Regions from separate parts of the Lentibacillus salinarum genome, predicted to be linked through region 1. Evidence: a T-box and tRNA genes for the amino acid it is inferred to sense, from the RefSeq annotation. Region 1 holds a T-box; the other holds one or more tRNA genes.
What was found. The T-box of region 1 lies ahead of tyrS (tyrosine--tRNA ligase). A T-box ahead of a tRNA ligase gene usually reads a tRNA of that ligase, here a tRNA-Tyr.

Region 1 (5,494 bases):
CACAGCTTCTGCAGTCGTGAATGAGGCATCGACAACCCTTCTTGGCGCAGTCGGCGGAACCATTGCGGTATTAGGTGTTATCGTGCTTCCAATTACATCGGGTGACACGGCTTTTCGTGCAGCTCGTTCCGTGATTGCGGATTATATTAAATTGAGCCAGAAAAAAGTGACCAATCGTTTAGTCATTGCGGTCCCATTATTCATCGTTTCAATCATTTTAACGCAAATCGATTTTGATATTTTATGGCGGTATTTCTCCTGGGCAAACCAATCAACAGCAGCACTTGCCCTGTGGATTGCCACGATGTACATGCTTATTAAAGGGAAAAACTATTGGATATCGCTCGTCCCGGCATTATTCATTACCGACATGGTATTTGTTTATATATTGAATGCGCCGATCGGTTTTAATCTGTCACTTCAGATGTCACATATAGGCGGGGTTATCCTTACGATTGCCTTTGCCATGTGGTTCTTCCGGAAAGCGAAACAAAATAAATCGGACAGAATTGAAGCAGATTTGCAGAAGACTGCCTAATTGAATCAAGATAAGGGGGGATAACTTCCCTCCTTTCGTTTTGGCTTCCCGCTTTCCTAACACTATCTCGATAAACCCTCTTCTACTATTACAATCGAAACCAATTTAAAAAAAGGGGCATGAAAATAAAAATTATTTTCATGCCCCCAAATCCAAACTCATGTCGATGGTCGTTATGAAGATATCCTTAAATCCTTAGTTTAACTGAAGTGCACGAGGAAGTATTTCTTCTTCCCACGCCGGATGACGGTAAATTGATTGTCAATGCGATCTGCTTCATTCACAACGTATTGCAGATCCTGCTGGCGTTCACCGTTAATATAGATCGCGCCGTTTTGAATATCTTCTCTGGCCTGGCGTTTGGATGATGAAATGGACGCATTAACAAGTAAGTCAATTAGCCCTACGTCATCTTTAGAAGCTTCAAATGTCGGCACATCTTTAAATCCTTGTTCAATATCACCGGCGGACAAATCTTTCAAATCACCGCTGAACAAGGATGTTGTTATTTTCTGTGCTTGTTCCAGCGCTCCCTGACTATGCACCATAACCGTCATTTCTTCAGCCAGACGTTTTTGCGCAAGCCGTGTTTCCGGATGCTTGTCGAGCGCCGTTTGCAATTCAGCCAACTCATCTTCTTCAAGGAAGGTAAAGTAACGCAAGAATTTCATGACATCACGATCGTCGGTGTTGATCCAGAATTGGTAAAACTCATAAGGGGTTGTTTTTTCCGGATCAAGCCAAATGGCGCCGCCCGCTGTTTTGCCGAATTTACTGCCGTCTGCTTTCGTAATTAACGGAACCGTCAGCCCGAAAACATTGATGTCATCATCTTCGTTTTCCCGGGAACGGCGGATCAGTTCCATACCGGCTGTAATATTGCCCCACTGGTCACTGCCGCCAATCTGCAGAGTACAGTTTTCCTCTTCATAGAGTTTCATGAAGTCGAGTGACTGCAAAATCATGTAACTAAATTCGGTATATGAAATACCTTGCTCAATCCGGGTAGATACCGATTCTTTACCTAGCATATAGTTAATGCCAAAATGCTTACCCGCATCACGCAAAAAGTCAATCACCGTCATATGGCCCAACCAGTCATGATTGTTCCTGGCAACTGCTGCATTCGTACCATTGTCAAAGTCAACCAGCTTGGCCAGTTGCAGCTTGACCTGTTCACTGTATTCATGAACGACTGACGCTTCATTCAGGGACCGTTCAGTTGACCGACCGCTTGGGTCCCCGATCATGCCCGTGCCTCCGCCAATCAAGGCAATTGGTTTGTGTCCGGCCCGCTGAAACCGTTTCAGCATAATAATTGGCAGCAAGTGCCCGATATGCAGACTGTCAGCTGTCGGATCAAAACCGCAATATAATGTTACCTGATTGTCGTTCAAATGTTTTTGCAAAGCTTCCCTGTCGGTTGTCTGCTGAATCAAACCGCGATTTTCCAGGTCCTGTAAAATATCCATGTTCTTCACTCCATTTCAAAAATTATGCCTCACCAGCAGCAAACTAAAAAACCCGCCCCTTGAAAAATAAGGGACGAGTTTATACACGCGGTACCACCCTTGTTGCTCATATTGATGCCACTTGGGACTGTTAACGATTGATTAACCGTCTTCCTTTGCCTATTCAAATAATCCTGCAAAAGAAGATACTCCGGATTGTAATTCACCTGCAAATGTTTTCCGGCTTACACCATCCGCCGGCTCTCTGGCAAAGGGATTTGCAGAGCTACTATGATCCTTCAACGCATTTACGATATGATTATTCTCTATTCATACCATATTTGTAACACAAATGCAATATACGACTGGCAAATTTTAATTCAACCACCAGAGTTGCTGTGCTATAATGGATGTGATTCAGGGGAGGGGTAGGATTGGATCTAAAGCAATTATTCCATAAATATAAACACAAAGTGAAATCATTATGGGGAAGTGTCACGTCACACCGCTATACAAAGAAAGCCAAAGCCATATGGGAAAAAGGAAAAATCCAAAAATCGACACGTATCGGTTATGACGTCATCTGGAACATTGTATTATTTTTCCTCATCATCGGTACTATTGGTGCCTTCTTTGCTGGTGGAGTTGGCGCAGGTTACTTTGCTTCACTCGTCAAGGATGAACCGGTACGCGATTATGAAAGTATGCAGCAGGATATTTACAACTATGAAGAAACATCTTCCCTCTATTTTGCTGATGAAAAATACATTGGAGATATCCGGTCTGACATTTACCGCGAAGAAGCCGCACTGGAAAACGTGTCGGATGTGTTGAAAGATGCGGTCATTGCCACAGAGGATGAGTATTTCAACGAGCACGAAGGCATTGTACCAAAAGCAATCGTACGGGCGCTTGTACAACAGGTGAGCGCTTCTTCCGCGCAGTCTGGTGGGAGTACCCTGACGCAGCAGCTTGTTAAAAATCAGATGCTCACAAATGAAGTCTCGTTTGATCGGAAAGCAAAAGAAATCTTAATCGCCATGCGGCTGGAACGTTTTTTTGAAAAAGACGAAATACTGGAAGCTTACTTGAACATTGTCCCATTTGGCCGGGATGCCTCCGGTGGAAATATTGCCGGTGTCCAAACAGCAACGGAGGGCATTTTCGGTATTGATGCATCCGAGGTGAACCTTGCCCAGGCGGCCTATATCGCCGGTCTGCCACAGAGTCCTTCTACCTATACGCCGTTTAAAAATAATGGCGGCCTCAAGGATGAAGAGAGTCTTCAACCGGGTCTGAACCGGATGCAGTCTGTTTTAAACCGGATGTATGAATCGGACTACATCACGAAAGAACAATACGATGAAGCGTTAGACTATGACATAACAGCTGATTTTACTGAAGAATCACAGTCACCTGTTGAAAAATATCCGTACTTGACATATGAAGTTGAAGAACGTGCCAGCGACATAATTATGGAACACCTGGCTGAAGAGGACGGATACTCCACAGAAGACTTGAACAGCAATGATGATCTGAAAGACGAATACCGTATATTGGCTGAACGGGCACTACGCCAGAACGGCTATCAAATCCATACAACGATTGACAAAGAAACCCAGGATACCTTTATAGACATCACTCAAAACTATGACCATTACGGACCGGATTGGACTGGGCTTGTGGAAGACCCCGAAACGGGTGAACAGGTTGAAGAGACGCACCCAATACAAACAGGCGGTATTCTGATTGAAAATGCGACGGGCCGAATTATCGGCTTTGTCGGCGGGCGTGATCACAATGAGAATAGCCAGTTTAACTATGCCACACAAGCCAAACGGTCCAACGGCAGTACGATGAAACCAATTCTGGTATATGCGCCGGCCTTTGAAAAAGGGATTGTCCAGCCGGGCACACCGATTGCTGATGTGCCAAGAACTTACGGCGGTGGCTGGTCACCAGGCAACTATGGTGGCGGCTATCACGGGCTCGTCCCAGCTAGGAAGGCACTTTACAATTCGTATAATGTCCCGGCAGTCGATCTTTATAACCGGTTCAATGACCAGGACCCGGTCAGTGAATTCCTCGAACCCATGGGCATTACGACACTCAGGGAAAATGAGTATGCTAATCGCTCGCTAGGTATTGGCGGAACAACCGACGGGATCACTGTCGAAGAAAACGTGAATGCATTTGCCACCCTCGGTAATCATGGACAATTCGTCGACGGCCATATGATTGAAAAAATCACTGATCAGGATGGGACTATCGTCTTTGAACATGAGCCCGATCCTGTCGACGTCTTTTCACCAGAGACAGCGTACTTGACATTAGATATTATGCGCGATGTCATTGACCACGGAACCGGAGCATACTTGAATTCACAAATCAAGCATGGAAATGTGGACTGGGCCGGCAAGACCGGTACCTCTCAGGAGTACAAAGATGCCTGGTTTGTCGGTGTCAACCCCAATGTGTCGATGGGTGTCTGGATTGGTTACGAGGAAGGAAAAAGTATTCAGTGTCCATCATGCTCTCTGAGTTACAGTCAGCGAACCCAAAAATTATGGGCTGAACTGACCAACGCAGCGGCTGACATCAACCCGGAACTTGTGGCTCCCGAAAAAAACTTTGAACGGCCAGATGGTATTGTATCGCGAAGCTACTGTGCTATTTCCGGAATGCTGCCATCAGACTTGTGTGAAGAAGCGGGTTTGGTTCAAACGGATCTGTTTAACGCTAAACACGTACCGACTGAAGAAGATGACAGTCTAATCCGAGGGTCGTTTATGATGGTCGATGGTAAAGCGGTCAAGGCAGGCGATAATACACCGGAAGAGTTTGTGGAAGGTGATGGCCTCACATTTAATCCGGAATTTTTGAAACGGAATGGCTATGATAAACTGGGTGACCTTTCCATTCTGTTCCCGCAAACCAACCGCGACAAATGGGAGAAAATCGGTTTGCCGCAGTCAGATATCAGTGGTGCTGCGATTGAAGACGATGGGGAAGATCCGGCTGCCCCCGATTCTGTTTCATTGTCGGGAAGCAGCCTGTCCTGGAACCATTCAGACAGTAGCGATGTTGTCGGTTATCGTATTTACCGTGCCGACAGCCCGGATGGTTCCTTCAGCCTCGTCGGTAGCACAACAGGGACAAGCTTTACCGTTTCGGACAGTGCCGGTGTCTTTCACGTGAAAGCCGTCGACTATTTCGGATTGGAGTCATCAGCCTCTGATGAAGCAGGCTCCGGTAATTCTGATGACGACTCAGATTCAGACGAAGCTGATAATGACAGTGATCATGATTCAGATGAATCGGATAGCGGCAATGACCCTGACGACAGTGATGAAAACAGTGACAGCAGTGATAACGACAACGACGATAATGAAGGCGACGACGATCAAGGTGATGAAGAAGATGGCGGAGATGATGAGAATCGTGAGGACAGCGACGATGCGTAAAAATATGGGGACTCCCTCTTTTGGGGCCCCTTATTTTTTTA
Region 2 (5,494 bases), on a different contig from region 1:
GATCATTATGCTGATCTTCCAGATGATGGTCAGCGTTACGAGCTGGCTAACGGTGTATTGCAGACTATGTCACCATCTCCGCATCCATTACATCAATTGTTGAGTCAGTATTTATCTAAGCTGCTGATTCAAAGTTGCCAAAACGATAATATATAACCTTTACTGCTCCGATAGATGTTATACTGTCTGAGCATGAAGTAAGGCTGCCTGATCTTGTTATGGTTCATAAAATAAGACTTAAGATTGTAACAGATAAAGGGATTGAAGGCAGCCCTGATTTAGCAATCGAGGTATTTCGCCATCATCTATTAAGCGCGATCGCAAGGAAAAAATGAAAATGTATGCTAAATACGGCATAGCTGAATATTGGCTGGTTGACTCGGTACAGGAAGCACTTGAACAGTATACATTAGATGTGGATCACTATGACTTGAAGGAAATTTACCGGGAAGATGAAACCGAAACATCACCTCGTATGCAGTGCATCTCCTTTTCAATGAATGATATATTTTCGGATATACCCGATCTGCCGAATGCCTGAGTTCGCTAATAAAAACAGTCTATAACGAGAGGAAGGAATCATCTTGAATACATTCCCACTTTTAATCCTGCTCGCCATTATTGTCACGATTATGGAAATTTTCGTGGCGGTGTATTTAATTAAAAGACATGATATGAGTGTGTGGCGGTCACTCTATACATCATTGCCGGTTGTCGTGATTGTCTGGGTTGTCGCTTTTATGTATACTTAGCGATCAAATTTTTGACGTGTGACCAGCCTGTATATCACATATTGCACAAAGAAAACGGCAAAGGCCAATAAAATTAGTCTCACATAATACCAGGTGCCGGTCCCTAGCAAATCAAGCGGTGTGCTGGCGGTTGGTGTATGCGACAAGTATAAATAATTAGAACCCAACAGCGGATTGACCAAAAACCCGATGAGGACAGCATAGATCAGCAAATAGCCATATGTTTTCAGGAATGACTTGAATGTAATCGTGACGTGACTGGAAACGACTAAAAATATACTAGTCCATGAAATCGTCATGTGGTGGATAAAAAATTTCAAATAACGATAATGTGGAAAATCAAACGGTAATTCGGGCGTAACCAAAGCCAAAAACGATGGGATGAGTCCGATAAAAAATGTGATTTGGATTAATCGCTTGTTATGATTAATAAGAGCGATGGCGACGGTGATGCCAGCTATGCCACAGAGGTGAAGAAATAGATGCTCACGTAAACTCCAAATCCCATTTAAAGCGGTGTATGTCTGATAACTGACCTCGGATAAAATTAGGATGGTGAACAAGCTCCAGCGAATCATGTTGTAGGCGGCAGGATTGTTCAGGATTTTTTTGGCCAGCGACAAAAAAACCGCGACCCCGGCAAAATAAATCAATAAGGCGATAATATGACTCGCGCCGAACGCGTTGAAAGGTTCACCGTTTGCTTCCAGGAAAATAGTCCCCATCATGATCCTCTCCTGCACACGGATTTGAAGGTTACTTTTTGGTAAATTAAATTATAAAGGGAAAAGCTGAATTTGAAAATAAAAATTTTCCTTTACCCTCTTTACAAAGAAGGACAACCTGTATATAATAAAATCTGTCGGTTTTGGCTATACATACTTCAAAGCATGGCACACGCGCATTATGGCCCGTTGGTCAAGTGGTTAAGACACCGCCCTTTCACGGCGGTAACACGGGTTCGAATCCCGTACGGGTCACCAGCGGAGGATTAGCTCAGCCGGGAGAGCACTTGCCTTACAAGCAAGGGGTCGCAGGTTCGAACCCTGCATCCTCCACCATTTACTATGCCCGGTATAGATAAAATGAAATCGCGCAAGAATATTGACCAGGAGACGCCGGTCTAGCCCAATTGGCAGAGCAAGCCGCCAACATCACCGAGTAAGCTACCAAGTGCAGGCCTGCGAGGAGTGCAACATCACCGAATCAACTTGCAACACGACGAGCACACAAAATGATAACACACATAAGATTAAGACCACTATATTATCAAATGCCGGTCTAGCTCAATTGGCAGAGCAAGCCGCTAACATCACCGAGTAGGCTACCATGTGCAGGCCTGCGAGGAGTGCAACTTCATCGAATTCACTTGCAACACGACGAGCACACAAGATGATAGCACACAAGGAATTAAGAGAAGTTTCTAAAATATGCCGGTCTAGCTCAATTGGCAGAGCAACTGACTTGTAATCAGTAGGTTGGGGGTTCAATTCCTCTGGCCGGCACCATTAAATTTTTCATGTATAAAATAATACGTTGTTAGTAACAATAAGTACGGAGGGGTAGCGAAGTGGCTAAACGCGGCGGACTGTAAATCCGCTCCCTCAGGGTTCGGGAGTTCGAATCTCTCCCCCTCCACCATATTCCTGATTATTGGGCTATAGCCAAGCGGTAAGGCATCGGGTTTTGATCCCGTGATTCGCTGGTTCGAATCCAGCTAGCCCAGTCTTTTTTTATGTCTATTTTCAAAAAGGTGGTTTTATGTGTCGTCGCTTGCGAGGAGTGCCTGCTTCACCGAAACAGCATGCAACACGACGAGCACGACGCCGACATCATCGAATATGCGACTATGTGCAGACCTGCGAGGAGTGCAACTTCACCGAATTAACATGCAACACGACGAGCACCCCAAAGCACTTATAAGAGTGAATCACTAAAGTAAATGATATACTTTTTATAAAATCCACGAGCCATTAGCTCAGTTGGCAGAGCATCTGACTTTTAATCAGAGGGTCGGAGGTTCGAATCCTCCATGGCTCATCAGAACATAATACGTTAGCATAATTACATAACAGACGAAACGAGAGATAAACAAGGTTGTTATGGTGTTAACAGCCTTGTTTATTTGCATTTTTTCCTGTTTTTTTACATAATAGAAACAGTAAAATTGATAATCAATTAGTATGTCTTTCACATATTCATAATGCGTATAAAAGGATGAGACGGCATGGAAACTTCCAGAATTCCCGGCTTTTATAACATGACAGTTGAAGAGCGCCGCCAATTGCTGACCTCGATGGATCTGTTTACCGAAGACGATACGGCTTATTTATTTTCCAAACAGCCGTTAGCCATCGACACAGCTGATAATATGATTGAAAATGTGATTGGGACTTTCCCGCTGCCGTTGGGGTTGGGATTGAATTTCCTCATAAACGGGAAAGACTACGTTATACCAATGGCTATAGAAGAACCATCCGTCGTGGCTTCGGCCAGCCATATTGCGAAAATTGTCAGAGATGCTGGTGGGTTTACGACCGAAGCAACCGGCCGGGTGATGACCGGACAAATTCAGGTTGTCGGTTGCCCGGATTTCCATGCTGCCAAAGAAGCCGTTTTACGGAAAAAAGATAGGTTGCTTGAAGCAGCTGATAATGCTTACCCCAGTCTACTGAACAGGGGTGGCGGAGCAGAGGATCTGGATGTTCGAATACTAAATGAAGAGGCGGATTCCAAATATGGTCAGATGCTGATCGTCCACCTTTACGTTGATACACGTGATGCGATGGGTGCCAACATGATTAACACGATGGCTGAATCATTGGCGCCTGTTATTGAAGATTTGACTGACGGAAAGGTTTATTTGCGCATTCTTTCCAATTATCCGGAACGCTGTCTTGCGCGGGCACGGTGTGTGATTCCACCGAATAGGCTGCAGACAGGGGAATTTTCCGGTGAATACGTGCGTGATGGGGTCATCCATGCTTATGAATTCGCCGCATCCGATCCGTACCGTGCTGTCACGCATAATAAAGGCATCATGAATGGCATCGATCCAATCGTCATTGCGACCGGGAATGACTGGCGTGCGGTGGAAGCAGGGGCTCACGCACATGCGGCCCGTGATGGCATGTACACATCGATGACAGCCTGGTCTAGGGACGAGCACGGCAATCTGGTCGGTGAGTTGGAATTGCCGATGTCAATCGGGACGGTTGGCGGTTCAATCAGAGTACACCCGATTGCGAAACTTGCCCACAAACTTCTGAATGTTGACTCAGCAGAAGAACTTGCCCAGGTGATTGTAGCTGTCGGACTTGCGCAGAACCTTGGCGCATTAAAAGCCTTAGCAACGGATGGAATCCAGAAGGGACATATGGCATTACATTCTCGTTCTGTTGCCATTGCAGCAGGAGCTACAGGGGAGATGATTGATATGATTTCACAGCGCCTGATTGATGAAAACGAAATTCGTGTCGGAAAAGCTAAAGAATTGGTGGAAGAATATAAAAAATGAGTGTAGAAAAAGCGACAACTTCCGTACAAACAGCTATCGGTGTAGCTCATAGCAAATTAATTCTGATTGGCGAACATGCCGTTGTCCATGGACAGCCGGCCATTTCACTCCCATTTCCGCTAGTGGGTGTGGAGGCCATTGCGGAATATGTCCCGGGTTCGGTCAAGATTGACAGCACATTTTACCATGGCCCGATTGAGTCCGTACCTGAATCATTAAGTGGCCTCACCACATGTGTTGAGGCGACACTGGATCATCTTGACTTGCCGCATCAGGATTTGCTGATCCGGATAAAGTCATCTATCCCGCCCGGAAAAGGACTGGGGTCAAGTGCGTCGGTGGCGGTTGCAGTTATTCGTTCATTGTTTGCCTATGCTGAAGAGGACTATCTGATAGAAGATATATTACATCTGGCAGACATATCGGAAAGACATGCACACGGTGAGCCAAGCGGTATTGATACACTGACCATTACGTCCGAACTGCCAATTTGGTATCAGAAAGAAGAGCCGACCGACTTGATTGAGCCGCAGGGCGATTTTCACTTTATCGTGGCCGATTCCGGTAGAATGGGCGATACCCGGCTGGCAGTGGAATCGGTGACAAAACTGGTTAAATCAGCACCACGCCGGATTCAGGCTAAACTGGAACGGATCGGGGAAATAACCCACCGGGCGAGAACGGCCCTGGAAACAGCGAGCAAGCACTTGCTCGGTCAGCTGTTAAACGAAGCCCAAAAAGAATTGGAAGCCCTTGGTGTCAGTGATGCCGGTTTGAACAGGCTGATCTATTTTGCCCGGCAGGAAGGTGCACTGGGTGCCAAATTGACAGGAGCCGGCAATGGCGGATGTGTCATCGCACTCGCTCAAAATGAAATGCACTCCAAACAGCTGTGCGAAAAACTGAAAAAATTTGGAGCACATGCTGTCTGGTCATTCGCATTGAAAAAGAATACCGACTAATCCATAGGTGTGCCAAAGGTAAAATGATCACTTTAAGATGTCATTTTACCTCGTTTTTGTGACAAACTTTTGCCAGCACTGAAGGGGATATGACATGAAAGCGACAGCTAAAGCCCATACAAACATTGCCCTTATCAAATATTGGGGAAAGCGCGATGAATCATTGATCCTGCCGATGAACAACAGTTTATCGCTGACATTGGACGGTTTTTATACGACAACGACCGCCGAATTCCGGGAAGACCTGACAGCAGACCGGTTTC

Region 2: it encodes a tRNA-Tyr, which carries the amino acid that the T-box ahead of tyrS (tyrosine--tRNA ligase) is inferred to sense. The anticodon was not compared.

Annotation. Positions count from the first base shown of each region.
Region 1 is NZ_JBHTNH010000024.1:105,259-110,752, forward strand. It holds gene ACFQ4A_RS11370 (carbon starvation CstA family protein) at 1-538, shown strand, start outside; gene tyrS (tyrosine--tRNA ligase) at 739-2,010, opposite strand; T-box leader at 2,077-2,301, opposite strand; gene ACFQ4A_RS11380 (transglycosylase domain-containing protein) at 2,424-5,453, shown strand.
Region 2 is NZ_JBHTNH010000004.1:12,322-17,815, forward strand. It holds gene ACFQ4A_RS04460 (Uma2 family endonuclease) at 1-156, shown strand, start outside; gene ACFQ4A_RS04465 (Uma2 family endonuclease) at 338-541, shown strand; gene ACFQ4A_RS04470 (hypothetical protein) at 585-752, shown strand; gene ACFQ4A_RS04475 (YwaF family protein) at 749-1,477, opposite strand; tRNA gene ACFQ4A_RS04480 (tRNA-Glu) at 1,661-1,735, shown strand; tRNA gene ACFQ4A_RS04485 (tRNA-Val) at 1,738-1,813, shown strand; tRNA gene ACFQ4A_RS04490 (tRNA-Thr) at 2,185-2,260, shown strand; tRNA gene ACFQ4A_RS04495 (tRNA-Tyr) at 2,309-2,393, shown strand; tRNA gene ACFQ4A_RS04500 (tRNA-Gln) at 2,407-2,478, shown strand; tRNA gene ACFQ4A_RS04505 (tRNA-Lys) at 2,720-2,792, shown strand; gene ACFQ4A_RS04510 (hydroxymethylglutaryl-CoA reductase, degradative) at 2,980-4,269, shown strand; gene mvk (mevalonate kinase) at 4,266-5,231, shown strand; gene mvaD (diphosphomevalonate decarboxylase) at 5,326-5,494, shown strand, end outside.